Regions from separate parts of the Pseudomonas asplenii genome, predicted to be linked through region 2. Evidence: predicted binding sites of a transcription regulator. Region 2 holds the regulator's gene; the other holds the start of a gene.

Region 1 (18,166 bases), 1.7 Mb from region 2:
CCCAGGTGGATATCTTGACTGGCTCTGGGCACAAGATGGCGTCAACGCTTGGCGAGTTCCGGAGGGGGTGACCATCCTCCTCCCAAGGCACGGAATACCGCTATCGCTGCTCGAGTGGATTCCGCTTGAGCCTGCGCCCTTGCGTCCGAAGCGCGCAGAAGTTGCTGGTCAGCGTTCAGCACATTGATGAGACTGGCAGCACCGCTCTGGTAGGCAGCAAAGGACGATTGTCTCGCTCGCTTGAGTGATGTTTCACCTTGTTCGAGGTTATCGGTCTGCGCCTCTCGGTTGACCAACGCCGACAAGGCGTTTTCCACGTCCTCTGAAGCGAGCAGTACCGATTTCCGGTAGTACGCCAACGCTTCAGCCTCTTGCCCCTTGGCTTGATTGATCTGCGCGTTAATACGGCCAAAGTCAAAGAGCCGCCATTTCAGGCCCAGGAACGCCGCCGACTGATTGGCAGTACCTGAGAAAAACTTCCCGCCGGAAGTAGCGGCACTGCCCGCTAATGCACCTAGCGAAAATTTTGGATAGTACTCACTGATCGCACTGCCGATCAAAGCATTGGCCGACATGAGCCGGCGTTCGGCGGCTATTAAATCAGGCCTGCGCCGGAGCAACTCGCCGGGTGCGCCGATATCAATCAATTGAGGTGCGCGGGGGATGGGCGAATTACTGGAAAGCTCCACTCGATGTGTGCCGGGTGGGCTTCCAAGCATCACATCCAGGGCATTCAAAGCGGCATCTACACCCGTACGTAGAGCCGGAACACTGGCTTTGACTTGCGCGAGTTCGCCTTCAGTCTGGCGAACTTCATAATCGGCAGCGAGCCCGTTCATATTGAGCAGTTTAACCTTGGCCAATAGCTCTTGCTGGGTCTTGACTTGTTCTTCAGCAATCGCAAGCCGGGTTTGAAGTCCCCGCAGCGTCGTGTAGATGTCAGCAGTCTGGGCTGCAACGGCGAGACGAGTGGCAATCGCGCCGGCTTCGGACGCTTGGTACTGCGCAAAGGCTGCTTCCCGATTGCGCCGCAAGCCGCCGAACAGATCAATGTCCCAGCTTGCGTCAAGGTTCAGCTCATAGCTGTTTCCGTAACGATCATAGCCTGGGGTCGAGTTGAGCACCTGACCCAAAGGCGTCTCGACGGATTGATATGAACGGGCCGCTTGACCGCTCACGCCGGCGCTTGGCGCGAGGGTCGCGTTGGCAAAACCCAAAGCGGCCCGCGCCTGAGTAACCTGAGCTTGAGCCTGAGCCAAGTCCAGATTCTGCTTAAGCGCTTCGGTAACGTATCGGGCCAGTAACGGATCTGCGAATCCGTCCCACCACGAATCAAGGATGACAATCGGTTTTTCTGACCGCTTGGCTATGTCCGCTTTACCTACGTATTGGTCTGCCAGCGGAGCGTCGGGCTGTTTATAATCGGGCCCGACCATGCACCCTGCAGCCAGGCTGGCGCTCAACACAAGAGCAATCGTTCGATAGGGTGGCATGATGATTCTCGTCTCTACACAAGTTGTGACCATATTACAGTTTGGTCACATACTGTCAATCAGATCCCAAGCAGGGTACGCTTTGAGCATGACTACACATTCCCCCACCCCTGCCACTCGCGGCCCAGCGGATCATGACGTCCGAGACCAAGTGATCAACGCTGCGATGGAGCATTTCGCCCACTACGGGTATGAGAAAACGACGGTCTCCGACCTGGCCAAGAGCATTGGCTTCTCGAAGGCCTATATCTATAAATTCTTCAACTCCAAGCAAGCTATTGGAGAGGTCATTTGTTCCAATCGGCTGTCGTTGATCATGCAGATCGTCAGCGATTCCATTGCTGATGCGCCTACGGCATCGGAGAAGGTGAGGCGTCTATTTCGCTCGATTTCAGAGGCTGGAAGCGATCTTTTCTTTCATGATCGAAAGCTGTATGACATCGCCGCAGTCGCATCGCGTGATCAATGGCCGTCCGTGATGGCGCACGAGGCACGCATCCGGCAGGTCATCCAGGAGATTTTGCTGGAAGGCCGGGAGAAGGGGGAGTTCGAGCGCAAAACCCCTCTGGACGAGGCTACCCAGGCGATTTATCTGACGCTCAGGCCATACGTCAATTCTGCCCAGTTGCAGTACAACCTGGACACTGTTCAGGAAGCGGTCGTGCTGCTGCCCGCGTTGATCTTGAGAAGCCTGGCGCCATAATTCTGATTTGTGACCATTGACAGTATTGGTCACTAGAATAAGAATGGGATTCCTACATAGCTCTATGAGTAAGGGATCCCATGCGCCTCAATCCCGTCGCATTCGCCATTTGTGCACTTCCTCTCGTCCTCGTGGCATGCGGCGATTCGTCCGCTCGCAAAGACCCTCGTGACAAACCGCCTTTAGTCAAAACGGCCACGGTGGAAAATTCCTTTGTGGCTGCTCGCTCATTCACCGGAATCGTGGCCGCCAGGACGCAGAGCGACCTCGGCTTCCGGGTCTCCGGCAAGATACTTGAGCGTCTGGTTGATACCGGCGAGACAGTAAAACGCGGCCAGCCTCTGATGCGCCTCGACCCTGTAGACCTGAAGCTACAAGCCCGAGCGGGACTGGACGCTGTTGAATCGGCCAGAGCTCGCGCCAGACAAACGGCCGACGATGAGGCCAGGTATCGCGGCCTGGTCGCTGAAGGTGCCGTTTCGGCATCGGCCTACGATCAGATCAAAGCCGCAGCAGATGCCGCAAAGGCTCAGCTGAGTGCAGCCCAGGCTGAGGCTGACGTGGCGAGAAATGCCACTGAGTATGCCGCCTTGTTGGCCGATGCTGACGGTGTTGTGATGGAAACGTTGGCAGAGCCAGGCCAGGTGGTCAGCGCAGGGCAACCTGTGGTGCGGTTGGCAAGGGCAGGGCAGCGGGAGGTCATTGTCCATCTCCCGGAAACGCTGCGCCCAGCGGTGGGTTCGGTCGCTCAGGCCACCCTGTATGGCAACCCCGGAAATACCGTGCCCGCCAGGCTACGTCTTCTCTCCGAAGCAGCCGACGCCACCACGCGAACCTTTGAAGCCAGGTATGTACTTGCAGGTCCGCTAGCGAACTCGCCGCTTGGTGCAACAATCACGCTGAAAATTGAGCAACAAAGCTCGGGATCAGAGGTACGTCGGGTGCCCGTGGGAGCACTTTACGATCCCGGCAATGGGGCGGGCGTCTGGGTCATCACCGGCGAGCCTGCAAAGGTCTCATGGCGGCCCGTTCAGGTGCTTACTGTCAGCGACGAGGCTGCACGGGTAATCGGCGAGCTGAAACCGGGTGAACAGGTCGTTGCATTGGGCGTGCATCTTTTGCAAGAGGGTGAACAAGTACGGACTGCACAGGCGGTTTCCGCTCAAACAGCGGGGAAACAGCCATGAGCGAGCGCCGTTTCAACCTTTCCGCGCTGGCGGTACGCGAGCGCTCTATCACGCTCTTTCTCATCTTGCTGATCGCGTTCGCAGGTACCCTGGCATTCTTCAAGCTGGGTCGTGCAGAAGATCCACCGTTTACCGTCAAACAGATGACCATTGTCGCAGCGTGGCCGGGTGCGACAGCCCGGGAGATGCAGGAACTCGTCGCCGAACCATTAGAGAAGCGCATGCAAGAGCTGCGCTGGTACGACCGTACTGAAACCTACACTCGGGCAGGTCTTGCCTTCTCCGTGGTCTTTCTGCGAGACAGCACCCCGCCGTCTCAAGTCCAGGAAGAATTCTACCAAGCACGAAAAAAGCTGGGCGACGAAGCCAAGACTTTGCCTGCTGGCGTCATTGGCCCAATGATCAACGACGAATTTTCGGACGTTACATTTGCGCTGTATGCCTTGAAGGCCAAGGGAGAACCTCAGCGTCAGCTGGTACGTGACGCCGAATCGCTACGCCAGCGTCTGCTGCACGTTCCGGGGGTCAAGAAGGTCAATATCCTGGGAGAGCAGGCGGAACGGATCTTCGTATCCTTTTCTCATGATCGTCTGGCAACCCTGGGCGTCACACCACAGGATATCTTCGCGGCCCTCAACAGCCAGAATGCACTGACACCGGCCGGCTCGGTTGAAACCCAAGGGCCGCAGGTAGTGATACGTGTGGAGGGTGCCTTCGATCAGCTTGCGAAGATCCGTGAGACGCCTATCGCCGCACGTGGACGGATTCTGAAGCTGTCCGACGTGGCAGAGGTGGCGCGCGGTTATGAAGACCCCGCTACGTTTCTTGTCCGAAATGGCGGAGAGCCTGCACTGCTGCTGGGCATTGTGATGCGGGAAGGGTGGAACGGCCTCGACCTGGGCAAGGCGCTCGATGACGAAACGACAAAGATCAACGAGGGCATGCCTTTAGGCATGACGCTGAGCAAAGTCACCGATCAGGCAGTCAATATCAGCTCATCCGTCGACGAGTTCATGATCAAGTTCTTTGTCGCGCTGCTTGTGGTCATGCTGGTGTGCTTCATCAGCATGGGCTGGCGGGTCGGGGTCGTCGTAGCGGCTGCCGTGCCGCTGACACTGGCCATCGTGTTCGTGGTGATGGCTGCGACGGGCAAGAGCTTCGACCGTATCACTCTAGGCTCTTTGATTCTGGCTTTGGGTCTTCTAGTCGATGACGCCATCATCGCAATTGAAATGATGGTGGTGAAAATGGAGGAGGGCTATGACCGCCTCAAGGCTTCGGCGTATGCATGGAGTCACACTGCCGCGCCAATGCTCAGCGGGACACTTGTCACTGCAATCGGCTTCATGCCCAACGGCTTTGCTCAATCGACAGCTGGCGAGTACACCAGCAACATGTTCTGGATCGTCGGCATAGCCTTGATTGCGTCCTGGGTTGTCGCAGTGGCTTTTACACCCTACCTGGGGGTCAAGCTGCTGCCAGCTATCAAAACGGTGGAAGGTGGTCACGCCGCTATCTACAACACCCGCCACTACAATCGATTCCGTTCACTGCTCGCTCGCGTCATCGTCCATAAATGGCTGGTAGCGGGCGCTGTTATCAGCGCATTCGTGATAGCGGTCCTCGGTATGAGTCTGGTCAAGAAACAGTTCTTCCCGACCTCCGATAGGCCTGAAGTTCTGGTGGAACTGCAGATGCCCTATGGTACCTCAATCGAGCAGACTCATGCCACTGCGATCAAGGTTGAGTCGTGGCTGCGCAAGCAAGCTGAAGCGAAGATCGTGAGTTCTTATATAGGCCAAGGCCCACCCCGTTTCTTTCTGGCGATGGCGCCTGAACTTCCAGATCCTTCCTTTGCAAAAATCGTCGTGCTCACCGAGAGCCAGGAGGCCCGGGAAGCCCTCAAACATCGCCTGAGAGAGGCAGCTTCCGAAGGTTTGGCGCCCGAAGCGCAATTACGCGTGACGCAACTGGTGTTCGGTCCTTATTCCCCATTCCCCGTGGCTTACAGGGTGATGGGGCCTGACATTTCGCAACTGCGTCAGATCGCTGCTCGCGTTCAAGATGTACTGCAAGCCAGTGCGATGATGAAAACGGTGAATACCGATTGGGGCCCGCGTGTACCCACTCTTCATTTCTCGCTGGATCAGGATCGCTTACAGGCCGTTGGCTTGACCTCTAATGGCGTCGCCCAGCAACTGCAGTTCCTGCTCTCAGGCGTGCCCATCACTTCGGTACGTGAAGATATCCGCTCAGTACAAGTGGTAGGCCGAGCGGCGGGCGATGTGCGTCTGAACCCCTCAAAAATCGAAGACTTCACTCTGATTGGGGCTGCCGGTCAGCGGATACCGCTGTCGCAAGTCGGGGGAGTCGATGTACGCATGGAAGACCCGATACTGCGGCGTCGTGATCGCACCCCTACGATCACAGTCCGTGGTGACATTGCCGAAGGGCTTCAGCCTCCGGACGTATCCACGGCGGTATGGAAAGACCTTCAGCCAATCATCGAGACGCTGCCGGCGGGTTATCGGATCGAGATGGCAGGCTCCATTGAAGAGTCGGGTAAGGCGAGCCAGGCCATCGTGCCTTTATTGCCCATCATGATCGCGCTGACCTTGCTGATCATCATCCTTCAGGTTCGCTCGATTTCGGCCATGGTGATGGTATTCCTGACCTCACCTCTGGGCTTGATCGGGGTAGTGCCTGTGCTGTTGCTGTTCGGGCAGCCGTTTGGGATCAATGCCCTGGTCGGCCTGATCGCGCTCTCGGGCATCCTGATGCGCAATACGCTGATATTGATCGGGCAAATCCACCTTAACGAAAGCGAAGGTCTTGACCCGTTCAAGGCCGTGGTTGACGCCACGGTACAACGGGCCAGACCCGTGTTGCTGACAGCGCTCGCGGCCATCTTGGCGTTCATCCCGCTGACCCATTCAGTGTTCTGGGGCACGTTGGCCTACACGCTAATCGGCGGCACGTTCGTTGGCACCATCATCACCCTGGTGTTTCTCCCAGCGATGTACTCCATCTGGTTCAAGATCCGACCAGAACCTCAAAACACCTCCACTAAAGCCTGACGCTTCGTGTCTACCAACCCTGGCCCCAGCGTATACAAGCCCAGCCCCTGGTTTATCCAGGGGATGCTGTTGAATCAAGAGAGAACATCATGAGCCCCATTTCGAATCAAAAGCGTATCGTGATAACCGGCACCGGGATCGTCAGCCCCCTGGGTTGTGGTGTGGAGCAAGTTTGGCGTCGGTTGCTGGCGGGGCAGTCCGGTATTCGTCAATTGTCAGCTGACATTGTCGAAGGCACTGGCGTCGCCGTTGGCGGCCAGGTGCCGACGTTCGAGGAGGACTCAGTCGCCGGGTATCAACCGGAGCTGATCATCGCCCCCAAAGAACGCAAGAAAATGGATCGGTTCATCGAGTTTGCACTGGTCGCTGCTGCTGAAGCACTCCAGCAAGCAGGTTGGCATCCAGAAACCAAAGCGCAGAAGATGAGAACCGCCACGATCATTGCATCAGGTGTGGGTGGTTTTGGAGCGATTGCCGACGCGGTGCGCACTACCGATTCACGCGGCCCTCGCAAGTTGTCACCTTTCACGGCTCCCTCATTTCTGGCGAACATGGCAGCAGGGCATGTTTCCATTCGCAATGGTTTCGAAGGGCCTTTAGGGGCGCCAGTGACGGCCTGTGCAGCCGGCGTACAGGCCATCGGCGACGCGGCTCGGCTGATCAGGAGCGGCGAGGCCGATATTGCCATTTGCGGCGGGACGGAAGCGGCTATTGATCGGGTGACCCTGGGCTGCTTCGCTGCGGCCCGTGCCTTGTCCACGGGATTCGCCGATAAACCGCAAGAGGCTTCGCGACCCTTCGATCAGAGCCGTGACGGATTCGTTATGGCTGAAGGTGCAGGTTTACTCGTCATCGAGTCACTTGAGCATGCCATGGCACGCGGAGCCACTCCTCTGGCTGAACTCGTTGGCTACGGAACCAGCGCCGATGCATACCATCTCACCGCAGGCCCCGACGATGGCGACGGCGCCAAACGTGCCATGCAAATGGCCTTGCAGCAGGCGGAGGTACAACCTGAAGAGGTACAGCACATAAACGCACACGCCACCTCTACTCAGGTAGGAGACAAGGGCGAACTGGCCGCGATACGCGCAATCTTCGGTAGCGACAGGACGGTGGCTATCACATCGACCAAGTCCGCCACCGGCCACCTCTTGGGTGCTGCAGGTGGGATCGGGGCGATTTTCACTGTCTTGGCATTGCGCGACCAAATCGCGCCGCCGACTCTAAACCTGGTCCAGCCGGATGAAGCGGCGGCGGGCCTGGATTTAGTCGGGCTTGAGGCCCGCAGAACGTCCATGACGCATGCCCTCTCTAACGGTTTTGGGTTTGGCGGCGTTAATGCGAGTGTGCTGTTCCGTCGGTGGGAGGGCAGGCTATGAGCCTGCCTTTCAATGCGCTATTCACTTTTCCAGATTCAATAGATGTCACTCAATGTCAACTGACCTTGAACCGCTCCACCAGGCCCCGCTGATGCTCGGCCAGTCGAGCCAGCTCGCGGCTGGTACTGGCTGTCTGCTCGGCACCGGCGCTGACCTGGATGACCAGTGAGTTGATGTCGTTGACATTGCGGTGGATTTCTTCGGCAACCAGGCTTTGTTCCTCGGCGGCCGAGGCAACCTGGATGTTGCGGTCGCTGATGCTGGCAATACCCTCGGCGATTTCTTCCAGCAACTCACCGGCACGAACCACGTTGTTCGCGCCTTCCTGGGCCTTGCCCAGGGTTTCCTGCATGGAAGTGGCGGCGCGGTCGGAACCGGATTGCAGGTTGCCGATCATTTTCTGGATGCTGACGGTGGAGTCCTGGGTCTTTTTGGCCAGGTTGCGGACTTCGTCGGCGACCACCGCGAAACCCCGGCCCTGCTCGCCGGCGCGAGCCGCTTCAATGGCTGCGTTCAGCGCGAGCAGGTTGGTTTGCTCGGCAACACCGCGAATAACGTCCAGCACCGAGGAGATGGAGTCGCTTTCACCCTTGAGCTCCATGATGATGCTGGCGGTCTGGGCGGCCTGCGCTTCAAGTCCCTGAATCAAGCTGATGGTGTTATCGATTTCGGATTTGCCCTGGCGGGTGCTGGCATTGACCCGCTGTGACATTTCAGCGGCATCGGTCGTGCTGCGGGCTACGTCTTTGACCGTGGCGCTCATCTCGCTGATGGCGGTAACGACCTGATCGGTACCCTGGCTCTGCAGTTCAACGTTCTGACTGGTCTGCAATGCCACGGCGGAAGACTGTTCGGCGGCGGTGGCGACCTGGGCCGTGGCGCTGCCGATCTCACGGATGACTTCGCTGATCTGCAGGGCCATGTTGTCCAGGTTGCGCGATATCTCGCCAAACTCGTCCTTGCCCGTGTATTGGGTCCTGACGGTGAGGTCGCGGGTTGAAAGCGAAACCAGGGTACGGTTCACGTCGACGACGGCGATCTTGATGTTGCGGATGATCACCAACGCCAGCCACAGCACGACAACCGATATCAGGATAACGATGGCGATTGCCGCATACAGGCTGCGCTCGGCTTCGTGACGTGCATCATTGGCCAGGCCCACCACGTTCTGGCCCAGTTCCGCTTCCACCTGAGCCATCAGGTCGATGCGGCTGGTCGCGACGTTGAACCAGTCCTCGGGCTTGATATTGAGCGGGTTGCCCAGTGGCGTATCAAAACCCAGGCGTTGCAGGCGAGCCACTTCCAGTGACACGGGTTGTTGCAGTACGGCATCCAGCTTGTTCTTGAACTCGACGGGAGACCAGCGCTGAAAAGCTTCGAAGTAGCCAGAGAACTCACCCATATTGCGGCTGAAGCGTGACAGCAGGGGGGCGTCGAAACGATTCTGGTTGAACGCCAGGCCCAGCAATACGCGTTCGCGGCCTGCACGCTCTTTCATGTCCACAAATTGATTGAGCGAGCCCAGGGCGCGCAGGATATGTGGATTATCGATGCTGGCTTCCAGCGAATAAGTGTAGCCGACCAGGGTTTTGATGAGGTCGGTAAAAAGGGCGCCGGATTCGGTGTTGTTGATCGCCAATGTATCGACTTTCAGGCGCAGGGCCGTCAGGTCGTCCATTGCGTGCGCGACCTTGTCCGGAGCGGGAACACCCTCGGTCGACTGCGCGCGCATCTCGGCCACGGCCTTGTTGGTTTCCTGGCGAAAGATTTGCAGCTTGTCCTGCATGGACTTTCCACCGCTGCCGATAAAAACGCCGCTGGCTCCGCGCTCGCGCTGGAGGGTGGTCACCAGATCGCTGAGTTTCTGTGCGGTACTGGTCGCGGTGAATGCGCGGTTCATGGCGCCAAGCGTTGCGCTTTTGTCTGCCACGAAAATCCCGGCGAAGGCCAGAAAGCCCAGCAGGGGAAACATTAGTATCAGCAGTAGTTTTGCACTCAAAGGAGCGTTTTTAAGCATTGCAAACCTCAGGATTTACAGATGTCGATTAAAGCTACCTCCGGCAAACGTTCTATTGCGTTGACGTTTTAAGAAGCCAAAGATGACCCGATATGAGCCTATCCTGGCCCTATTCTGTTCAGTTCAACTGCTTCGGCGGTAAAGCTCAAAGCTTTACCTGTCGCTCCGAATAAAAGTAAGGCACTCGGGGACAAATCCAGGTCTTTATGAGGGCGGGCAGGCTTAGATCCGTATGCCCGGTAACCTGTTTGAGCGGACGATGAGTCCTTTAGAGGTACTTCTTGAAGCTGCCCACCGCGATGCTCGCGATCAGGCCCAGGGCAATCGCGCCAGGCAACAGGATCAACAGTGGATTCACGCTGATCGGCAGTGCGGGATAAATGATCCAGGGGGCGACCCACAGCGGGATTATCAGCCGCTTGGCGCGGTGATAGATGAAACCGGACTCTCGCCCCGCACCAAAGCGCCGCAGGTCCCGGCGTACCAGGCCATCCACCACTCCGGTGAAGACGGCGCTCAGCACCAGAGGAAGGCTCAGGAGCAGGATCATGACGCGCGCCAGGAGGGTCAGTACGGCATACACCGCCGCCAGCCCGTAATCCTCGATGTGCACATAGGCGCGCCCCAGGTAATGCAGCAACCCCACACCTTGCCGGTTATTCAGGCGAGCCTGCTCGGCGGATCGGTTGATCCAGTGGATCAGCCCGGTTTGCTCGAAGCACCACTCGTAGGTCAGTACGATGATCCGCCGGGCGCTCTGCCCGACGTCATCGAGCCACAGGCTGTCGTGGTAGGTGGCCGAGATCCACGCGAGTTCGCTGTTCAGCATGTCCTGGGAGTGGCGCCAGCCTGCTTGCGGCCAGAAAAAGAACAGCCCGATCCATTCGCTGACAATGCTGAAAAACAACGCGACCATCAGGATGCCGAGGAAGGCGAAGGGCAGCCCCAGTAACGTGCTGATCAAGCCCTTTTCACGATAGGCCTGCTGGTTTCTTGCCGTTTCAGTGGTGCTTGCCATGGCCGTCTGTACTCAAGGGATTGATCGAGAGACGCCGGCAACGGGGCGGCAGGGAGAGCCAGGTCTCCCGATGTGCCCACGCGGCGATGAGCACACGCTTACACAGCCGTAGGGTTGTCACCGCAAGGAAACTGGATCAGGGTTGCAGGGTTCTGGCATCCGCCGCAGATGAGCCTCGTAGTACCGCGCCGCATGTCGAGATCAGAGCGGTGGGCGACGCGCTCAGGACATTTACTCTCTGCTGAAAATCCGTAAAGTGGCGTGCCGTCTCGTTGCGACACATCAGGGAAGAAAAATAATGCATAGCCCGCACCCCAAGGATTCCAACGGCCAGTTGGCGCAGGGTTTCAAACCGCGCCACGTCACCATGCTGTCCATTGCCGGGATCATCGGCGCCGGTCTGTTCGTCGGTTCGGGGCATGCGATTGCTGCGGCCGGTCCTGCGGTGATGCTGGCTTATCTGTTTTCCGGACTGTTGGTCGTGCTGGTCATGCGCATGCTCGGCGAGATGGCCGTCGCCAATCCGGACACCGGTTCCTTCTCGACCTACGCCGACCAGGCCATTGGCCGTTGGGCCGGTTTCACCATCGGCTGGCTCTACTGGTGGTTCTGGGTACTGGTGATTCCGATCGAGGCCCTTGCTGCCGGGCACGTGCTGAACCAATGGTTCCCGCAGGTCGATGCCTGGCTGTTCGCCTTGCTGTCGATCGTGCTGCTGGTGGTGACCAACCTGTTCAGCGTGTCCAAGTATGGCGAGTTCGAATTCTGGTTCGCGATGGCCAAGGTCGTGGCGATCATCGGCTTCATCGGTTTGGGCTTTGCGGTGCTGATGGGCTGGATTCCCGAGCGCGAGGCCAGCGGTCTGAGCCGGCTCATGGAGCAGCACGGCGGCTTTGCCCCCAACGGCCTGTCGGCGGTGGTCGGTGCGTTCATCACCATCATGTTCAGTTTCATCGGCACCGAGGCGGTGACCATTGCCGCAGCCGAATCCAACAACCCGGCACAGAACATCGCCAAGGCGACGCGCTCGGTGATCTGGCGCATCGGGGTGTTCTACCTGCTGTCGATCTTCGTGGTCATCTCCGTGGTGCCCTGGGACGACCCGCACCTGACGTCGGTGGGGTCCTATCAGCGGGCACTGGAGCTGATGAACATTCCCCATGCCAAATTCATGGTGGACGCGGTGGTGCTGATCGCCGTGGCCAGTTGCATGAACTCGTCGATCTACATTGCCTCGCGCATGCTGTTTTCGCTGGGTAGGCGCGGCGATGCACCCCGGCCGCTGAAGCGTACGTCGTTGGCCGGTGTGCCACGCGCGGCGGTCATCGCCAGCAGTGTGCTCGGTGCCGGTGTGACCCTGTTCAGCTACTTCGCCCCCGCTGGCCTGTTCGACTTCCTGTTGGCCAGTTCCGGGGCCATCGCCTTGCTGGTGTATCTGGTGATTGCGATATCACAGCTGCGCATGCGCAGACGGTTGCAGCGGCAGAACATCGAACTGGCCTTCCACATGTGGCTGTTTCCGTGGCTGACCTATCTGGTAATCGTCTTCATCTGTGCAGCGCTGGCGGTGATGATGATCACGCCCGAGCACCGCACGGAAGTGACCTCGACCATCGTCCTGGCGTTGGCGATTTCCTTTATCGGCCTGGTGACGGCGCGTCAGCATCGGCCGCTTGAAGAGGTTGCGCTGGCAGGGGAAGCCTAGGCCGATCAGGATGAGCTGGGGGCTGTCGAGGCGCTCCACCACTCGCCACCACCGTCGACATAACGCCTGCGCATGTGCGTAGCCAGGGTCTGCAGGTCCTTGGGCATGCAGTCATCCGGGTCGGGGGCGGGCAGGGGCATGCGGACTTTCCAGAGGTTGGCGCCTTCGATCAGGGCGAAGGCCTGGCCCTTGGGTAGGCTGACGATGTGTGCCGGCTCGATCAGCGGGACGCTGGTGGAACTGACTCGATCCTGGGTATTGCTGGTGAAGTCGGTACTGCCCGAGACATCCGAACTGTCGGTGGCGCCGCTGACCAGGGTGGTCGAGTAGACGTCGACCTTGGGCAACTGCCGGGTCAGTAGTTCGGCGGTGGCGGTTTCCCGCACCCGCAGCATGAACAGGTTGTTGAAGTTGCCGACCACCTGGCCGGCCTTGGCGCGGTTGCCGAGCCGCGCTTCGATGTCGCTGAGGGTCTGGGTATAGGCCGTGACCTGGATGCCGGCGCCGCCGCCCTTGTTGATCATCGGGATGAACTCTTCGCCCATCAGTTCGTTGAATTCGTCGGCGTGCAGGTTGATCGGAATCTTCTGTTCGCGGTCGGCATCGGGCAGCCCGTCATCGACACCGAATTTGTAGATATGGCCGGCCACCGAGACCAGGTCGGCGAACATCGAGTTGCCCACCGCTGCGGCCACCTCGGGATCGGACAGCGCATCGAGCCCGACATACACCACCGCCCGTTTACGGATCACCTGCATCCAGTCGAAGATCGGCCGGGGGTCGTCGAGGTCGCTGTAGTCGGGGGAGATCAGTTCGGCCATGCGTCCGGTGGTGAGTTTTTCCAGCAAGGGCAGCAGCGAAGCGACGATCTTGTCGAAATAGGTCTTGTCGTAGCGCACGGCGGAACGCAGGCCGTCCAGCACCGGGTCGGCGATCCGGGTGCGTGAGAGGTACTGGTCGATCGCCGTCACCCGTGGCTGGCGGCCGCGCAGGTTATGCGGAGTGTTCTTTTCGTTGAGTTTGCCTTCGAGGCTGGCAATCGATTCCCAGGCGTCCGGGTCATGGCGGGTGAAGTAATAGTGGCTGTAGTCGATGAACAAGGCATCGATGTTGATCACGTGCTGCTGGATCTTCAGGTAGTCCGGGCGGGTGCCTAGTTCCACCAGGGCCCGGGCGATGATGTTGACGAAACGCCAGGCGAACTCGCGAAACGCGGCGCTGCTGCCTTCGCCGCTGAGTTGCCCGGAGATTCGGCTGGCGACCTCGGAGATTCGCCCGAAGCGGCCGACGGCGTTGTAGCGGGCGGAGACATCCGGCCAGCCGAGATGAAAGACATGGAATTCCTTCTCGCGTCCGGCGCGGCGGGCTTCGACATACATGCGCTTGAGCAGGTCGGCATCGCCCTTGGGGTCAAAGACGATGACCGGTTCGAACTCCGGGCCTGCGTCGCCCTGTTTGACCCGGCGAATGTCCTGGGTGATGAACAGCTCGGCCAGGCGGGTTTTACCGACCCGTGTGGTGCCCAGCACCAGGCTATGGCCGACGCGCTCACCGAGCGGCAGGGAAACCTCGACCTCACTGGGTTCTACGCCGTGCAGGCGGGCAGAACCGCCTACGGGGGGCAGCGGACGGACCGGGTTGAGTGGGCTGTCCCAGGCGGTGAGGCGGGGGATCAGGCTCCAGGGAAAGGTCGCATGCTCAAGACGTCGCTCCAGGCGGCGAGCCTGCTGGAACAGCGGAGCGGGGTCGACATAGCGGCGAAACTCCGGACGGTAGGTCTGCATCAATCTTTGGGTATGGCGTTGTTCCCATTTGAAACCGATGCCGACAAACAGTCGCTGCTGACTGACCGGGATGCAGTGGCTGGTGATCACATAGCGCGGCAGGCGGCGGATATTGCGGCGAAAGCGCAACACTGTCAGCGCCTGGCGCAGACGGCACCAGCCAAGAGCCAGATAGAGGAGTGCCGTCACGGCACCGAACAACGGTGTCAGACCCAGCACCCAGGGCGCGAACAGGCAGACGCCGATACCGAGCAGGCACACCGCGACGGTGTACAGTTCCACGGCAGGGCGCAGCAGCACTTCGACGGTATGTTGTTGGGTCATGATCCTGGCTCTCCGTGCTGACCTTGAAGGCGCACGGTGGCAGAGCCGCAGGGGCGGTGCAGCAGCAAAACCGGCATCGGCGGCGAGGGTTTGCCCGTTGCAGTCTGTCACCCGCCATGGCCTGTTCTACCCGCCATACGACTTCCTGGATCGGATCAGCGGCGCGGCTGCAGCAGTAACGCCACCAGCGCACTCCAGCCGGTCTGGTGGGACGCGCCAAGGCCGCGCCCGTTATCACCGTGGAAGTACTCGTGAAACAGCACCAGGTCGCGGCTCGCCGGATCGGCCTGCAACTGCGGGTAGGCCGCCATGGCCGGGCGGCGGCCGTCTTCGTCGAGCAGGAACAGTGAGGTCAGTCGTCGGCCCAGCCCGTCGGCCACTTCTTCAAGGGTCGCCAGGTAACCGGAGCCGCTGGGGTACTCCACCGAAAAGTGGTCGTCGTAATAGCGGTGAAACTCACGTAGCGATTCGATCAGCAGGTAGTTGATCGGCATCCACAACGGCCCACGCCAGTTGGAGTTGCCGCCATACAGCCGCGAATCGGATTCTGCCGGCTGATAGCGGGCGCTCAGGCTCTTGCCTTCGAGTTGCATCGCCAGTGGTTGGTCGGCGAACACGCGGGACATCGAGCGGATGCCGAATTCGGAAAGAAACTCGGCTTCATCGAGCATGCGCTTGAGCAGGTTCTTGGTCCGTTCGCCACGTAGCAATGCCAGCAACAGACGGTTGCCGTCTCCCGGTTCGTTCCAGCGTGAAACCAATGCTGCCAGGTCCGGACGGTGGTGCATGAAGCCCAACAGTCGGTTGCGCAGGCCGGGCAGGTCCTGGTGTTCACGTTCTTCCAGCACCAGCACGGCGAACAACGGCATCAACCCGACGATGGAGCGCAGGCGTACCGGCTCACTGCGACCGTCCGGGTGCTGCAGCACGTCATAGAAAAACTCGTCCTGGGTGTCCCAGAGCCCTTCGGCGCTGTCGTCGACCCGATTGAGCGCCCCGGCGATGTACAGGAAGTGCTCGAAGAATTTCACGGCGATATCCACGTACACCGCATTGTGTTTGGCCAGTTCCAGGGCGATGCGCATCATGTCCAGGGCGTAGGCCGCTACCCAGGCGGTGCCGTCGGCCTGGTCGAGGGTGTAACCGGGGGGCAGGTCGTCGGAGCGGTTGAACAGGGCGATGTTGTCCAGCCCCAGGAAGCCGCCCTGGAACAGGTTGCGGCCTTCAGCGTCCTTGCGGTTGACCCACCAGGCGAAGTTCAGCAGCAGCTTGTGGAAGACCCGTTCGAGAAAATCCTGGTCGCCGCTGCCGGTCAGTTGCTTCTCCCGTTGGTAGACCTGCCAACAGGCCCAGGCATGCACGGGCGGATTGGCATCATCGAAACTCCATTCATAGGCCGGCAACTGGCCGTTGGGGTGCATGAAGCGATCCTTGACCAGGAGCAGCAGTTGCTGCTTGGCAAAGCCCGGATCGATCAGGGCGAAGGCCACGGCCTGGAAAGCCAGGTCCCAGGAGGCGTACCAGGGGTACTCCCATTTGTCCGGCATGGAGACGATGTCGAAGTTCGACAGGTGTCGCCAGTGGCTGTCGCGTCGAGTCAAGCGCTCGGCTGGCGGCCGTGGTTGGGCCGGGTCGCCGTCGAGCCACTGGTTTACGTCGAAGTAGTAGAGTTGCTTGGACCACAGCAGGCCGGCCAGGGCCTGGCGCTGGACCAGGCGGGCATCGGCGTCGGTGAGTCCGTCCTGCAGGGCCGCGTAGAAATCATCGGCCTCCTGGCGACGGGTTTCGAACAGGCGACGGGCATTGATCTGGGGCGCTTCGGGTGGCGCGAAGCGCAGATGGACCGTGCGGGTTTCCCCGCCTTGCAGCTGCAGGCAGAAGTGCGCGGCCACCCGTGTCCCGCTGTCCCGGCGAGTGCTTGGGGCGCCGCTGACCACATGGTCGTTGATGCCATCCTTGAACGGTCCGTCGGCCTGCGAACCTTCCAGGCGGCGGGTGTTGGTTTCGTTCTCGCAGAACAGCCATTCGAAAGGCGCATCGCCCCAGGCGCTGGCTTGCATCGGGTCGCAGCCGGGGTGCCGGGCGTCGACCCGCTCACCCAGCAGGCTCAGGCTCGGCCGCCGGGCATGCTCGTTCCAGCTCCAGTCGTTGCGCGCCCAGAGTTGCGGTAATACCCGCAGGCGGGCGGGTTGGTGGAAGCGGTTGTGCACGCTGATCCGCATGACGATGTCGTTCGGGCCCTGCTTGGCGTACTCGACCGTGACATCGAAATAACGGTCGTCCTCGAACACGCCGGTGTCGAGGATCTCGTATTCGGCATCACCGAGGCCGCGGCGGGCGTTTTCCGTCACCAGGTCGTTGTAGGGGAAGGCGGCCTGCGGGTACTTGTAGAGCATGCGCATGTACGCATGGCTGGGAACGCCATCGAGGTAGAAGTACAGCTCCTTGACGTCCTCGCCGTGGTTGCCTTCGGCGTTAGTCAGGCCGAACAGCCGCTCCTTGAGAATGGGGTCGTGTTCGTTCCACAGGGCCAGGCCCAGGCACCAGTGCTGGGACTTGTCGGAGAATCCGGCCAGGCCATCCTCGCCCCAGCGGTAGGCCCGGCTGCGGGCATGGTCGTGGGGAAAGTAGGCCCAGGCGTCGCCGTCGGCACTGTAGTCCTCGCGCACCGTGCCCCATTGCCGCTCGCTGAGGTAGGGGCCCCATTCGCGCCATTCGCTGGCGTTTTCGCCCTTGAGACGTTGGCCTTCAACGGTATCGAAAGCGCTTGCCGCAGGTTTTTCCGTCATCGGTGACTCCGTTGCGAAGGGTGTTTTGTCTGCGCCACAGCAGCCTCATGTCTGGCCTGCAGGAACATCGCCAGGCTGACTTCCTCCCGATGCAATCCCTTGCGCATCCGCGGCTTGGGCAGTTCGGCCAACTCGCCAAGGACGAAGGCTTCAAGGACACCTGGATGGATATAGCACTTGCGGCAGACGGCCGGGGTATTGCCCAACTGCCTGGAAACACTCTTGACCATTTCGACGATCTGTTTCTTTGCCTCGGTTTCCGGTTCCCACTGTAGTTCGCGCAACATGGCCAGGGCCATGGCGCTGCCGGCCCAGGTGCGGAAATCCTTGGCGGTGAAGTCGGCGCCGGTCAGCTCATGCAGGCAGGCGTTGACGTCCGAGGAAGTGACGACATGTCGCTCGCCGTTTTCGTCCAGATATTGAAACAGGTGTTGGCCCGGCAGTTCCAGGCAGCGTTTGAGCACCGTGGCCAGGCGCCGGTCCTTGACTGTGACTCGGTGCTCGACGCCGCTCTTGCCGCGAAACTGGAAGATCATTGCGCTGCCGTTGATCTCGACATGACGGTTACGCAAGGTCGTCAGACCGTAGGAACGGTTTTCCCGGGCATAGCGGCTGTTGCCGATGCGGATCAGAGTGGCGTCGAGCAGGCTGATCACGGTGGCCATGACCTTGTCGCGGTTGAAGCCG
Region 2 (14,421 bases):
CAGCGCCTGAGCGGCCAAGGCATCGCGGGCCTGCTCTTCCAGAACCGCAGCCTGGAAGTCGTCCAGTTCGCCAACCGCCTCTGGCTCGGGCTCGACCGGTAACGGCACTGCAATCGCCGGTTCTACCGCGAGCTCCACCGGCAAGTCTTCCGTCGCCTCCTGAAGCAATGCATCCAGATAGGACTGCAGTGCCAGTTGCGGACGAGTGGGGATGTCGACGGGACGGATCATCTGAATGCCCATGAAAATGTCCCGCTACAGTGTTCTGTAGGAGTTATCGGCTGAAACAGCGGGTGACTTGAATGCAACACGTCAGGCCACCTGCGGTACGAGCTGCTGGGCCAGCAAATGCTTGAGCAAGGCGCGGTAGGCCAGCACGCCACGGCTCTTGCCGTCGAACTGCGAAGGCGTGACGCCCGCCCGGCTGGCATCGCGCAAGCGCGTATCAACCGGGATATAACCTTGCCAGATGGCCTCGGGGAACTTGTCGCGCAGCACCCGCAAGGTACCCATGGACGCCTGGGTGCGTCGGTCGAACAGGGTCGGCACGATGGTGAAAGGCAAAGCCTGGCGGCGCGAACGGTTGATCATCGCCAAGGTATTGACCATGCGCTCCAACCCCTTCACCGCCAGGTGTTCGGTCTGCACCGGCACTACCAGTTGCTGGCTGGCCGCGAGGGCGTTGACCATCAGTACACCGAGCAGTGGCGGGCTGTCGATCACCGCGTAGTCGAACTCCTGCCACAATTGCGCCAGGCTCTTGGCGATCACCAGCCCCAGACCACTCTGGCCCGGCGAGAGACGCTCGAGGGTCGCCAGCGCGGTGCTCGAAGGCAGCAGCGAAATACGTTCGTCACTGGTCGACAGCAGCAACTGGCCCGGCAAGCCGTCAGGCACCTGGCCCTTGTGCTGGAACAGATCGAAATTGCTGTGCTCCAGGGTGTCGGGATCGTAACCGAAGTAGCTGGTCATCGAACCATGCGGATCGAGATCGACAACGACCACACGCTTGCCCGCCTCAGCCAGTAGACCGGCTAAAGCGATGGAGGAAGTGGTCTTACCGACGCCACCTTTTTGATTGGCTACTGCCCAGACTCTCATTCAGTGTGTTCCTCCCGGCAAGGCATCAGGCCCACCGAGAAATAGCGCTAAGTTATAGAGCAGGTGCCGGAGATTTGACGGAGCTCTCGCGTACCGCTTGCTTTACCGCTGGCGGTGCAGTTTGTGTGCCAGCCCGCTTCAATGCCGCATCGGGTGTTGCATTGGCCGTACCGGTACCGGTCAGGCTGCGCCGGACATCGAGGTTGCGCGACACCACCAGCACCACACGGCGGTTGCGTGCGCGGCCCTCGGCCGTGGCGTTATTGGCCACCGGTTGAAACTCGCCATAACCGACCGACGCCATACGCTGCGGGTTGACTCCTTCCATCGCCATCATCCGCACGATACTCGACGAGCGCGCCGAGGACAGCTCCCAGTTGGTCGGGTACTGCGCCGTGCGGATCGGTTGGTCATCGGTGAAGCCTTCGACATGGATCGGGTTATCGAACGGTTTCAGGATCTTCGCCACCTTGGAGATGATGTCGAATGCCTTGTCGCTGGGCAAGGCATCGCCACTGCCGAACAACAGGCCTGAGTTGAGCTCGATCTCGACCCACAATTCATTGCCACGCACGGTCATCTGATTGGAACTGATGAGGTCGCCGAACGCTGCGCTGATATCGTCGGCGATGCTCTTGAGCGGGTCAGCCGCGCCCTGGCCGAAGGCCGCATCGGTCTGGTCGGCGTCCTTGATCAGCGGGTCGGCCGGCTTGACCGTCACCGGCCGCTCATCACCGATGGGAATCGGCTTGAGACTGCGGTCGGCATCGGTGAACACGCCAACCAGCGCCTGGGAAATGATCTTGTACTTGCCTTCATTGATCGAGGAGATCGAGTACATGACCACAAAGAAGGCGAACAGCAAGGTGATGAAGTCGGCGTAGGAAACCAGCCAACGCTCGTGGTTCACATGCTCTTCCTGGTGGCGACGCCTGGCCATGTCTACTCCATCAGTCCATGAAGCCCTGAAGCTTCAATTCGATGGAACGCGGGTTCTCGCCTTCGGCAATCGACAGGATGCCTTCGAGCAACATCTCGCGATAACGCGACTGACGCACGGCAATCGACTTCAGCTTGCTGGCGATCGGCAGCAGCACCAGGTTGGCACTGGCCACGCCGTAGATGGTCGCGACGAACGCCACGGCAATACCGCTACCCAACTGCGACGGGTCGGCAAGGTTGCCCATGACATGGATCAAGCCCATGACCGCACCGATGATACCGATGGTCGGCGCGTAGCCCCCCATGCTCTCGAAGACCTTGGCGGCTTCGATATCGCGGCTTTCCTGGGTGAAGAAGTCAACTTCGAGAATACTGCGAATGGCTTCCGGCTCGGCGCCGTCGACCAGCAGTTGCAGGCCCTTGCGCGAATAGGTGTCGGGCTCGGTATCGGCCACGCTTTCCAGACCCAGCAGACCTTCCTTGCGAGCGGTCAGGCTCCAGTTGACCACGCGATCGACACCGCCGGCCAGATCGACCCGGGGCGGAAAAAAGATCCAGATGAGAATCTGCATGGCACGCTTGAAAGCACTCATCGGCGACTGCAGCAATGCAGCGCCGATGGTCCCGCCGAGCACGATCAGCGCGGCCGGACCGTTGGCCAGGGCGCCGAGATGACCGCCTTCAAGGAAATTGCCGCCGATAATGGCGACAAACGCCATGATGATGCCAATGAGGCTCAACACATCCATCAGAGACAGGCCTCGACCAGGTGCTTGCCGATATCGTCGAGGCTGTACACGGCGTCGGCCAAGTCAGCCTTGACGATCGCCATCGGCATACCATAGATCACACAGCTTGCTTCATCCTGGGCCCAGACCGCGCTGCCGCCCTGCTTGAGCAGGCGTGCGCCCTCACGACCATCGGCGCCCATACCGGTCAGAACCACCGCCAGAACTTTGTCACCGTAGGATTTGGCTGCGGAGCCAAAGGTGATATCCACACAGGGCTTGTAGTTGAGGCGCTCGTCACCCGGCAGGATTTTCACCGTCCCGCGAGCGTCGACCATCATCTGCTTACCACCCGGCGCCAGCAGGGCCAGGCCCGGACGCAGGATATCGCCATCCTCGGCTTCCTTGACGCTGATCTGGCACAGCTTGTCCAGACGCTCGGCAAATGCCTTGGTAAAGGCTGCCGGCATATGCTGGATCAGCACGATCGGCGCCGGGAAGTTCGCCGGCAGTTGCGTCAGCACCCGCTGCAAGGCCACCGGGCCGCCGGTGGAGGTACCAATCGCCACCAGCTTGTAGGCCTTGCGTTTCGGAGTGCCCGAAGTCGTCGCCGTGGCTGCGGGCGCACGGCTGGGTACCGGCGTACTGCGAACAGGAGCCGGTGCCGGGCTTGGAGCATGGCTGCTGGAGAAACTGCTGGTGCTCGACGGTGCCGGTGCAGCGGTGGGTGCCGCCGCCGGGGAGCTATAGCTGCTGAACCGCCGGTTGCTGCGCGAGATGCTGTGAACCTTCTCGCACAGCATCTGCTTGACCTTCTCGGGGTTGCGCGAGATGTCTTCGAAGTTCTTCGGCAGGAAGTCCACGGCCCCGGCATCCAGCGCATCAAGGGTAACGCGGGCGCCTTCGTGGGTCAGGGAGGAAAACATCAACACCGGAGTCGGGCAGCGCTGCATGATGTGCCGCACCGCCGTGATGCCATCCATCATTGGCATCTCGTAGTCCATGGTGATCACGTCCGGCTTGAGCGCCAGGGCCTGATCAATGGCTTCCTTACCGTTGGTCGCCGTACCGACGACCTTGATGCTCGTATCCGCTGAAAGGATTTCCGAAACACGGCGGCGGAAAAAACCCGAGTCATCCACCACCAGGACCTTGACTACCATAAACACTCCGTTAGGCCCGGCGACGGGCTCACGCCCCACCGCCGTACCAGAATCAAATACGCCGCGCGGCGTAACGCTTGAGCATGCTCGGCACATCGAGAATCAGCGCGATGCGACCGTCACCGGTGATGGTGGCGCCCGACATGCCCGGGGTTCCCTGAAGCATTTTGCCCAGCGGCTTGATGACCACTTCCTCCTGACCAACCAGTTGATCGACGACAAAGCCGATGCGCTGGGTGCCAACCGACAGGATCACCACATGGCCTTCGTGCTGCTCTTCATGAGCGGCGGAGCTGACCAGCCAGCGCTTGAGGTAGAACAACGGCAACGCCTTGTCCCGCACGATCACCACTTCCTGACCGTCGACCACGTTGGTGCGCGACAGGTCGAGGTGGAAGATCTCGTTGACGTTGACCAGCGGGAACGCAAAAGCCTGGTTGCCGAGCATGACCATCAGGGTCGGCATGATCGCCAGGGTCAACGGGACCTTGATGACGATCTTCGAGCCCTTGCCCTTGGTCGAATAGATATTGATGGTGCCGTTGAGCTGGGCGATCTTGGTTTTCACCACGTCCATGCCCACACCACGACCGGACACATCGGAGATCTCGGTCTTGGTCGAGAACCCCGGAGCGAAGATCAGGTTGAAGCAGTCGGTCTCGCTCAGACGATCCGCCGCATCCTTGTCCATCAGGCCCTTCTTCACGGCGATGCTGCGCAGTACGTCGGCATCCATGCCCTTGCCGTCATCGGAGATCGACAGCAGGATGTGGTCGCCTTCCTGTTCGGCCGAGAGCACGACCCGACCGCTGCGTGACTTGCCCATCGCCTCGCGATCGGCCGGCTCTTCGATACCGTGGTCGACCGAGTTGCGCACCAAGTGGACCAGTGGGTCGGCCAGGGCCTCGACAAGGTTCTTGTCGAGGTCGGTTTCTTCACCCACCAGTTCCAGGTTGATCTCTTTCTTCAACTGCCGGGCCAGGTCGCGAACCAGGCGCGGGAAGCGGCCGAAGACTTTCTTGATCGGCTGCATGCGGGTTTTCATCACCGCGGTCTGCAGGTCGGCAGTCACCACGTCCAGGTTGGACACTGCCTTGGACATGGCCTCGTCGCCACTGTTGAGCCCCAGACGCACCAGGCGGTTACGCACCAGCACCAGTTCGCCGACCATGTTCATGATCTCGTCCAGGCGTGCGGTATCGACCCGTACGGTGGTTTCCGCCTCACTGGCAACCGGCTTTTCTCCAGCACCGGCGGCGGCGGCAGGCGCACGCGCCGGGGCTGGAGCGGCAGCCGCAGGGGCCGCTGCCGGGGCAGCCTTGGCCGCTGGTGCAGGGGTTGCCGCCGCAGCCTTGGCAGCAGGAGCGGCAGCTGGCTTGGCTGCCGCTGGCGCAGCGGCAGTCGCCGTTGCAGCCACCTCGGTGAACTTGCCCTTGCCGTGCAATTCGTCGAGCAGGGATTCGAATTCCTGATCGGTGATCAGGTCACCCTCGGCCGCTCCGGTTTTTTCCGCGGCCTGGGCTGCGGCGGCAGTGGTATCAATGGCTTCGACCTTGAACGAACCCTTGCCATGCAACTGATCGAGCAAGGCTTCGAATTCGTCGTCGGTAATATCGCCGTTATCAGGTTCCGCCTTGGCTGCCTTGGCTGACTCGGCGGCCGGCGGTTGGGTCGGGGCTGCCACGGCGTCGGCGGCGAACTGGCCCTTGCCGTGCAGTTGGTCGAGCAGGGACTCGAACTCGGCGTCGGTGATTTCATCACTGTCAGCCCCGCCCTGCGTCTCGGTCGCCTCAGGCGCGCTGGCCTCGGCACCGTCGAGCGAGTCGAGCAGCAGTTCGAATTCGTTGTCGGTGATGTCACCGGATGAGCTTTCGGCAACCGGCTCGGCCACCGGCTCAGGGGCCGCGACCTCGGCCACCGGCTCCGCTTGCGCCCCGGCGGGTTCCGCCAAGCGCGCCAGAGCCGCCAGCAGTTCAGGGGTCGCGGGGGTGATCGGACCACGCTCGCGCACTTCGCTGAACATGCCATTGACGGCATCCAGTGCTTCCAGGACCACGTCCATCAGCTCCGAGTCGACGCGACGTTCACCCTTGCGCAGGATGTCGAACACGTTCTCGGCGATGTGGCAGCACTCCACCAGCTCGTTGAGCTGGAGGAAGCCGGCGCCCCCTTTTACAGTGTGAAAACCGCGAAAAATGGCATTGAGCAGATCTGCGTCGTCTGGTCGGCTTTCCAGCTCAACCAGTTGTTCGGACAGTTGCTCAAGAATTTCGCCGGCCTCAACCAGGAAATCCTGAAGGATCTCTTCATCGGCGCCGAAGCTCATGTGTATGGGTGCTCCTAGAATCCAAGGCTGGAAAGCAAATCGTCGACATCGTCCTGGCCGGACACAACGTCTTCACGTTTATCGGCATGAATCTGCGGACCTTCACCCTTTTCCATTTGTTTTTGTGGATCTTTTTGCGCGAGGATCTCTTCGCGGTCATGTTCGATACCGGCAAAGCGATCCACCTGGCTGGCCATCAACACCAGTTTGAGCAGGTTGCTTTCGACTTCGGTGACCATTTGCGTGACACGCTTGATCACCTGACCGGTCAGATCCTGATAATCCTGGGCCAGCAGAATGTCATTGAGGTCGCTCGAAACGGCCCGGGTTTCCTGCTCGCTACGCGTCAGGAAAACGTCGACCCGCCGAGCCAGTGCGCGAAATTCCTCGGCACCGACCTCACGTCGCATGAACCGCCCCCAATCGGCGCTGAGCGCCTTGGCTTCGTCGCTCAGGCCATTGACCCGAGGCGTCGCACTTTCCACCAGGTCCATGGTGCGATTGGCCGCCGCCTCGGTCAGCCTGACCACATAGGACAGGCGTTCGGTAGCATCGGTGATCTGCGAGACTTCCTCGGCTTGCGGCATCGTGGGATCAATCTGGAAATTGACGATCGCACTGTGCAACTCGCGGGTCAGCTTGCCGACTTCCAGATACAAGCCGCGGTCACGGGTCTGGTTCAGCTCATGGATCATTTGCACCGCGTCGCCGAAGCGGCCTTTTTCAAGGCTTTCAACAAGCTCGCGAGCATGTTTTTTCAGGGTCGATTCAAAATCGCCGAGAGAATATTCGTTGTGCTCCATAGCGCCCCCGTGGCGGACTTCATCAACCGATGCGTTCGAAGATTTTTTCGATCTTCTCTTTCAACGCCTGGGCCGTGAATGGTTTGACCACATAGCCGTTCACACCCGCCTGGGCAGCCTCGATGATCTGCTCGCGCTTGGCTTCGGCCGTGACCATCAGGACCGGCAGGTGCTTGAGCTTTTCGTCGGCACGGACATGGCGCAGCAGATCGATGCCGGTCATACCGGGCATGTTCCAGTCGGTGACCAGAAAATCGATGCTGCCACTATTGAGCACCGGGATAGCGGTAATGCCATCGTCGGCCTCGACAGTGTTGGTGAACCCGAGGTCACGCAACAGGTTTTTGATGATCCGCCGCATCGTTGAGAAGTCATCAACAATGAGGATTTTCATGTTCTTGTTCAATTCGACCTCCAAGCAGTCTTAAACGCGTCTCAGCACCTGGACGCGCTGTTAAATCAATTCGGCACAACACTCGACAAGGCTCTGTACCCTACTGCATGGAAACCCCCACCGGCCGAGTCGCCAATACACCGTCACACGCTGCATCGGTCTCATTCGCAGTGCCCCCCACACACTGCCTGTCAACGCGCTCGCCACTCCCCCAAACGCCCCCGCAAACGGGCTGCGCACTGGCTATGCAACTGGCTGACTCGCGATTCGCTGACCCCCAGCACCTCACCGATTTCCTTGAGGTTCAGTTCCTCGTCGTAGTACAGCGACAACACCAGCCGCTCACGCTCCGGCAAATTGGCAATCGCATCCGCCAGTGCGCTCTGGAAGCGTTCATCCTCCAGATCGCGCGACGGTTCAAGATGAGCACTCGCGCCATCCTCATGCAACCCTTCATGCTCGCCGTCCTGTAACAGGTCGTCGAAACTGAACAATCGGCTGCCCAAGGTATCGTTCAAAATCCCGTAATAATCATCGAGACTCAATTGGAGTTCGGCTGCAACTTCATGATCTTTAGCGTCACGACCGGTTTTCGCTTCAATTGAGCGAATTGCGTCACTGACCATGCGCGTATTGCGGTGAACCGAACGCGGTGCCCAGTCCCCCTTGCGCACCTCATCGAGCATCGCCCCACGGATACGGATACCGGCATAAGTCTCGAAACTCGCGCCCTTGCCTGAATCGTATTTGGTCGAAACCTCGAGCAGGCCGATCATCCCCGCCTGGATCAGATCCTCGACCTGGACGCTGGCCGGCAGCCGCGCCAGCAGGTGATAAGCGATCCGCTTGACCAGGGGCGCGTAGCGCTCGATCAATTCATATTGGCTGTCACGCGACGACTTGGAATACATGCGATAGCCACTTGCAGTCATAGTACCGGTCCCGCACTCGTTTGAAGCACCAAACGTTCGACAAAGAATTCCAGATGTCCGCGTGGGTTGGCGGGCAACGGCCAAGTGTCGACCTTCTGCGCGATAGCCTTGAACGCCAGGGCACATTTCGAACGAGGGAACGCTTCGTAGACCGCACGCTGCTTTTGCACAGCCTTGCGAACGCATTCGTCGTACGGAACGGCACCTACGTATTGTAGAGCGACATCCAGGAAACGATCCGTGACCTTGGTCAATTTGGCAAACAGGTTGCGACCTTCCTGCGGGCTCTGGGCCATGTTGGCCAGCACGCGGAAACGATTCATGCCGTAATCGCGGTTGAGCAACTTGATCAGCGCATAGGCATCGGTGATCGAGGTGGGTTCGTCGCAGACCACCAGCAGCACTTCCTGGGCCGCGCGAACGAAACTGACGACCGAATCACCAATACCCGCAGCGGTATCGATAACCAGCACATCCAGGTTGTCGCCGATATCGCTGAACGCCTGGATCAGCCCGGCATGCTGGGCCGGATTGAGGTTGACCATGCTCTGGGTCCCGGAGGCCGCAGGCACGATACGGATTCCGCCAGGGCCTTGCAGCATCACATCGCGCAGCTCGCAGCGGCCCTCGACCACATCGGCCAGGGTCCGTTTAGGGGTCAGTCCCAGCAGAACGTCGACATTCGCCAGCCCCAGATCGGCATCCAGCAACATGACACGCCGGCCAAGCTCAGCCAGCGCCAGCGACAAGTTCACTGACACGTTAGTCTTTCCGACGCCACCCTTGCCGCCGGTCACCGCAATCACCTGTACGGGATGCATGCTGCCCATGTTCTCTTCTTACCTTGTCTTGCTTAGACGGAAGGCCACATAACTGGCTGCGCGTTCCCCAAGGAACCTAATGCCTGGCAGACCATCGATGTAGATGCATTGCAACGTCTTCATGATTACCTCACCCCACTCGCTTGGACGGGCTGTGGTAGATGTCAGCGAACATATCGGCCATGGCCTCTTCGCTGGGTTCTTCCTGCATTTGCACACTGACCGCGCGGCTCACCAACTGGTGGCGACGGGGCAAATGCAGATCGTCCGGAATCCTCGGCCCATCGGTCAGATAGGCCACCGGCAGTTCATGGCTGATGGCCAGGCTCAGCACTTCGCCAAGGCTTGCCGTCTCGTCCAGCTTGGTCAGGATGCAACCGGCCAGGCCACAACGCTTGTAGCTGTGGTAGGCAGCGGTGAGCACCTGCTTCTGACTGGTCGTGGCCAGCACCAGGTAATTCTTCGCCTTGATCCCGCGACCGGCGAGGCTTTCCAACTGCATGCGCAAGGCCGGGTCGCTGGCCTGCAGGCCGGCGGTATCGATCAGCACCACACGCTTGCGCAGCAACGGATCCAGCGCCTGCGCCAGGGACTGGCCGGGGTCGACGTGGGTCACGGAGACATTGAGAATACGGCCCAGCGTCTTGAGTTGTTCCTGAGCGCCAATGCGGAAGCTGTCCATGCTGACCAGCGCGATGTTCTGTGCGCCATACTTGAGGACGTAGCGCGCCGCCAGTTTGGCCAGCGTGGTGGTCTTGCCCATTCCGGCAGGGCCGACCATGGCGATCACGCCGCCCTCCTCCAGAGGCTCGACCTCGGGGGTAACGATCATTCGGGCCAGGTGCGCCAACAGCATGCGCCAGGCTTGGCGAGGTTCCTTGATATCAGTGATCAGCGCCAGCAGATCCCGCGACAGCGGACCGGACAGACCGATACGTTGCAGGCGCCGCCAGAGATTGGCCTGCTCCGGCTGGCGACCTTGCAACTGGTTCCAGGCCAGCGAGCCGAGCTGTACTTCCAACAGTTCGCGCAGGCCGTTGAGTTCAGAACGCATCGAGTCGAAGACCCGCTGGTCCACCGCTGGAGCCGCCGCAGCGGGAGCTGGAGCGGGACGGCGTGGCTCATCGAACGTCGGCTCGATGAGCGGTTCGGCCGCAGTCAACGGCAGGCCGGCAAACAGTTGGCGGTTGGTGCTCGCATCGCTGTCACCTTCGCTGCGCAGACTCAGTTCGGCCTGGGCAGTGACAATACGCGACTGGGTCTTGCGCAGCTCATCCTCGAGCTCCATGTTGGGAACCCGTGGTGCCAGTGCCGAGAGCTTGTAGTCCAGCGCAGCCGTCAGCTCGACACCGCCCGCGATCCGGCGGTTGCCGATGATGGCTGCGTCCGAGCCCAATTCGTCACGAACCAGCTTCATGGCCTGACGCATATCGGCGGCGAAAAAACGCTTAACTTGCATAACCCACTACCTCAGCCATTGGGCCCTACTGTCGCAACGATGGTCACTTGCTTGTTGTCCGGAATTTCCTGGTAAGCCAGCACATGCAGGCTGGGTACCGCCAGACGCCCGAACCGCGAAAGCATCGCGCGAACCGGACCGGCCACCAGCAGGATCACCGGCTGCCCTTGCATCTCTTGACGCTGGGCAGCTTCAATCAGTGAACGCTGGAGCTTTTCAGCCATGCTCGGTTCCAGGAGAACACCCTCTTCCGAGCCTTGTCCGGCCTTCTGCAGACTATTGAGCAATATTTGTTCCAACCTGGGTTCCAACGTGATCACAGGCAGCTCAGAGTCAAGCCCTACAATGCTTTGGACGATTGCACGAGATAATCCGACGCGCACCGCGGCGACCAAAGCGGCAGTATCTTGACTCTTGGAGGCATTGTTGGCGATGGCTTCGGCAATGGTGCGGATATCGCGTACCGGCACGTGTTCGGCCAGCAGCGCCTGCAACACCTTGAGCAGATGCGACAGGGAAATGATCCCCGGCACCAGTTCCTCGGCCAACTTTGGCGATCCCTTGGCCAGCAACTGCATGAGTTGCTGGACTTCTTCGTGACCAATCAGCTCGCTGGAGTGCTTGTACAGGATCTGGTTGAGGTGGGTTGCCACCACGGTACTCGCATCGACCACGGTATAGCCCAGAGATTGCGCCTGCGAACGCTGGCTGATCTCGATCCAGACCGCCTCCAGACCAAAAGCCGGGTCCTTGGCGGTAATGCCGTTGAGAGTGCCGTAGACCTGCCCCGGGTTGATCGCCAGCTCGCGATCCGGGTAAATCTCGGCCTCGGCCAGGATTACCCCCATCAGTGTCAGGCGGTAGGCACTGGGTGCCAGGTCGAGGTTGTCACGAATATGCACGGTGGGCATCAGGAAACCGAGGTCCTGGGAAAGCTTCTTGCGCACCCCCTTGATCCGCGCCAGCAATTGCCCACCCTGGTTGCGATCGACCAGCGGAATCAGGCGATAACCCACTTCCAGGCCGATCATATCGATCGGGGTCACGTCGTCCCAGCCCAGTTCCTTGGTTTCCATGGCACGGGCCGGCGACGGCAGCAGTTCCTGCTGGCGTTGGACTTCGGCCAGGGCCTGAACCTTGGCGACATTCTGTTTCTTCCAGAGCAGATAGGCACCACCACCCGCTACCAGCGCCAGGCTGAGGAACGAAAAGTGCGGCATGCCCGGCACCAGTCCCATCACCGCCATCAGGCCAGCAGCCACGGCGAGGGCCTTGGGCGAAGCGAACATCTGCCGATTGATCTGCTTGCCCATGTCTTCCGAGCCGGAAGCACGGGTCACCATGATGGCAGCCGCTGTGGATAACAACAGTGATGGCAATTGCGCCACTAAACCGTCACCGATAGTCAGCAGGGCGTAGACCCTGCCTGCGTCGGCGAAGGTCATGTTGTGCTGGAAGATACCGACGGCCATACCGCCGATCAGGTTGATGAACAGGATCAGCAGACCGGCGATGGCGTCACCGCGAACGAATTTGCTGGCACCGTCCATCGAACCGTAGAACTCGGCCTCCTGGGCCACTTCCGCCCGACGCGCCTTGGCCTGCGCCTGATCGATCAGGCCGGCGTTGAGATCGGCGTCGATCGCCATCTGCTTGCCGGGCATCGCATCGAGGGTAAACCGTGCGCTCACTTCGGAAATCCGCCCGGCACCCTTGGTCACCACGACGAAGTTGATGATCATCAGAATCGCGAAGACCACGATACCGACCACGTAGTTACCGCCGATCACCACTTCACCGAATGCCTGGATCACCTTACCAGCGGCGGCATGGCCCTCCTGGCCGTGGAGCATGACCACCCGGGTCGAGGCCACGTTCAGGGCCAGGCGCAACAGCGTGGCGACCAGCAGGATGGTCGGGAAAACTGCGAAATCCAGCGGCCGCAGTGCATAGACGCAGACCAGCAGGACGACGATAGACAGGGCAATGTTGAAGGTGAAGAACACGTCCAGCAGAAACGCCGGCACCGGCAACATCATCATCGCCAGCATGACCAACAGCAACAGCGGCACACCCAGGTTGCCCCGACCGAGGCCTACCAGGTTACTGCGCGCCGTGTTGATAAGTTGAGAGCGATCCACCGGTTTTCCTCGTCACCTTGAAGCAAACTTTTGACGCCAGCGGGCGCCGTGGAGCTGCTTGTGCAAAAAGCTCTCCAACTATGACGAGGATGTTGAAAATGCGGCGGTAGCCGGAGTTTGGCAGCCCATGTGGGAGCCGGCTTGCTGGCGATTCGATCTTCCTGTCGAAATCATTGTTGCCTGGCAAGTCGCTATCGCCCGCAAGCCGGGCCCAACAAGATCCATGGCGATCAGGAATCGCGGCGCAGCTCCGGCGGAATCGGCAGGTCTTCCTTGAGTGGGTCTGGTCGGCGGCCCTTGCCTGCGCGGTACTGACGGATCTGGTAGACATAGGCCAGCACCTGCGCCACCGCCAGGTAAAGACCGGCCGGAATCTCCTGCTCAAGCTCGGTGGAGTAGTAGATCGAACGCGCCAGGGCCGGCGATTCGAGCAACATGATCTCGTGCTCGACCGCGATCTCGCGAATTTTCAGGGCCAGGAAGTCATTACCCTTGGCCAGCAGCATCGGCGCCCCACCCTTTTCAGAATCGTATTTGAGCGCGACCGCATAGTGGGTCGGGTTGGTGATGACCACGTCCGCCTGAGGAATGGCTGCCATCATCCGGCGCTGGGACATTTCACGCTGCAACTGGCGAATCCGCTGCTTGACCTCGGGACGACCTTCCTGGTCCTTGTGCTCGTCACGGACTTCCTGTTTGGTCATCAGCAGTTTCTTGTGGCTTTCCCACAACTGCACCGGTACGTCGACCGCCGCGATCAGCAGCAGGCCGAGGGACATCCACAAAGCGCTCCAGCCCACCAATTGCAGACTGTGAATAATGGCCATTTCCAGAGGTTCATGGGCAATCCGCACCAGATCGTCGATATCCGACGACAGCACAGACAGCGCCACCAGCAGGACGATGACGAATTTCGCCAGGGCCTTGAGCAGTTCCACCAGCGACTTGGTCGAGAACATGCGCTTGAGCCCGGACAAGGGGTTCATCCGGCTGAACTTGGGTGCCATGCTGCCAGCAGCGAACAACCAGCCGCCGAGGGAAATCGGTCCGACGAAGGCGGCGATCAGCAAGGTCAACAGAATCGGCTGAACCGCCAGGATCGCCAGCTTGCCCGACTGCAGCAGGAAGATCGCCATGTAGCGCTGATCGAGCACCACTTCTCGCGACAGGGTGAAATTGAGGCGCATCAGCTCGCCCATTTCCTGCGCCAGAGCCCCGCCAAAGACCAGCAGCCCACCCGCCCCGGCCAGCATCACCACGAGCGTATTGAGTTCCTTGGAGCGGGCAATCTCGCCCTTTTCCCGGGAGTCCTTTTTGCGTTTCTCCGTGGGGTCCTCTGTCTTGTCCTGACCGCTCTCGCTCTCTGCCATGCTCAGCGCGCCCGTGCAAGTTCACGTAAAAACTGCAAGGCCTCGACGACCAGCGGTTGATACTGATTGAGAATGTCCCCCAGGCTGATCCAGAGGATCAACATCCCCAGCGACAGCGTCATCGGGAGACCAATGGAGAAAATGTTCAACTGCGGCGCAGCCCGGGTCATGATGCCCATCCCCACGTTGACCACCAGCAGTGCGGTGATCGCCGGCAACACCAGCATCAACGCCGCGGCGA

The links. Region 2 encodes FliA, which starts transcription of late flagellar genes. Its sites were predicted from a motif close to CTAAAGTTTNNNNNNNNNNNGCCGNTAA; they were not measured.
Region 1: a site for FliA is predicted at 9,989-10,016, ahead of BLU37_RS22910 (methyl-accepting chemotaxis protein). Genes of this name have one in related genera too.

Annotation. Positions count from the first base shown of each region.
Region 1 is NZ_LT629777.1:5,176,989-5,195,154, reverse strand. Features, by position in the region: gene BLU37_RS22935 (efflux transporter outer membrane subunit) at 42-1,493, opposite strand; gene BLU37_RS22930 (TetR/AcrR family transcriptional regulator) at 1,582-2,196, shown strand; gene BLU37_RS22925 (efflux RND transporter periplasmic adaptor subunit) at 2,277-3,383, shown strand; gene BLU37_RS22920 (efflux RND transporter permease subunit) at 3,380-6,460, shown strand; gene fabF (beta-ketoacyl-ACP synthase II) at 6,550-7,842, shown strand; gene BLU37_RS22910 (methyl-accepting chemotaxis protein) at 7,898-9,814, opposite strand; gene BLU37_RS22905 (TIGR03747 family integrating conjugative element membrane protein) at 10,128-10,877, opposite strand; gene gabP (GABA permease) at 11,176-12,582, shown strand; gene traD (type IV conjugative transfer system coupling protein TraD) at 12,588-14,690, opposite strand; gene BLU37_RS22890 (MGH1-like glycoside hydrolase domain-containing protein) at 14,846-17,479, opposite strand; gene BLU37_RS22885 (DNA topoisomerase IB) at 17,476-18,166, opposite strand, start outside.
Region 2 is NZ_LT629777.1:3,476,007-3,490,427, reverse strand. Features, by position in the region: gene BLU37_RS16060 (CheW domain-containing protein) at 1-231, opposite strand, end outside; gene BLU37_RS16055 (ParA family protein) at 313-1,101, opposite strand; gene motD (flagellar motor protein MotD) at 1,154-2,041, opposite strand; gene BLU37_RS16045 (flagellar motor protein) at 2,052-2,792, opposite strand; gene BLU37_RS16040 (protein-glutamate methylesterase/protein-glutamine glutaminase) at 2,792-3,934, opposite strand; gene BLU37_RS16035 (chemotaxis protein CheA) at 3,987-6,260, opposite strand; gene BLU37_RS16030 (protein phosphatase CheZ) at 6,275-7,063, opposite strand; gene BLU37_RS16025 (chemotaxis response regulator CheY) at 7,086-7,457, opposite strand; gene fliA (RNA polymerase sigma factor FliA) at 7,649-8,389, opposite strand; gene fleN (flagellar synthesis regulator FleN) at 8,386-9,219, opposite strand; gene flhF (flagellar biosynthesis protein FlhF) at 9,341-10,669, opposite strand; gene flhA (flagellar biosynthesis protein FlhA) at 10,681-12,810, opposite strand; gene flhB (flagellar biosynthesis protein FlhB) at 13,041-14,180, opposite strand; gene fliR (flagellar biosynthetic protein FliR) at 14,183-14,421, opposite strand, start outside.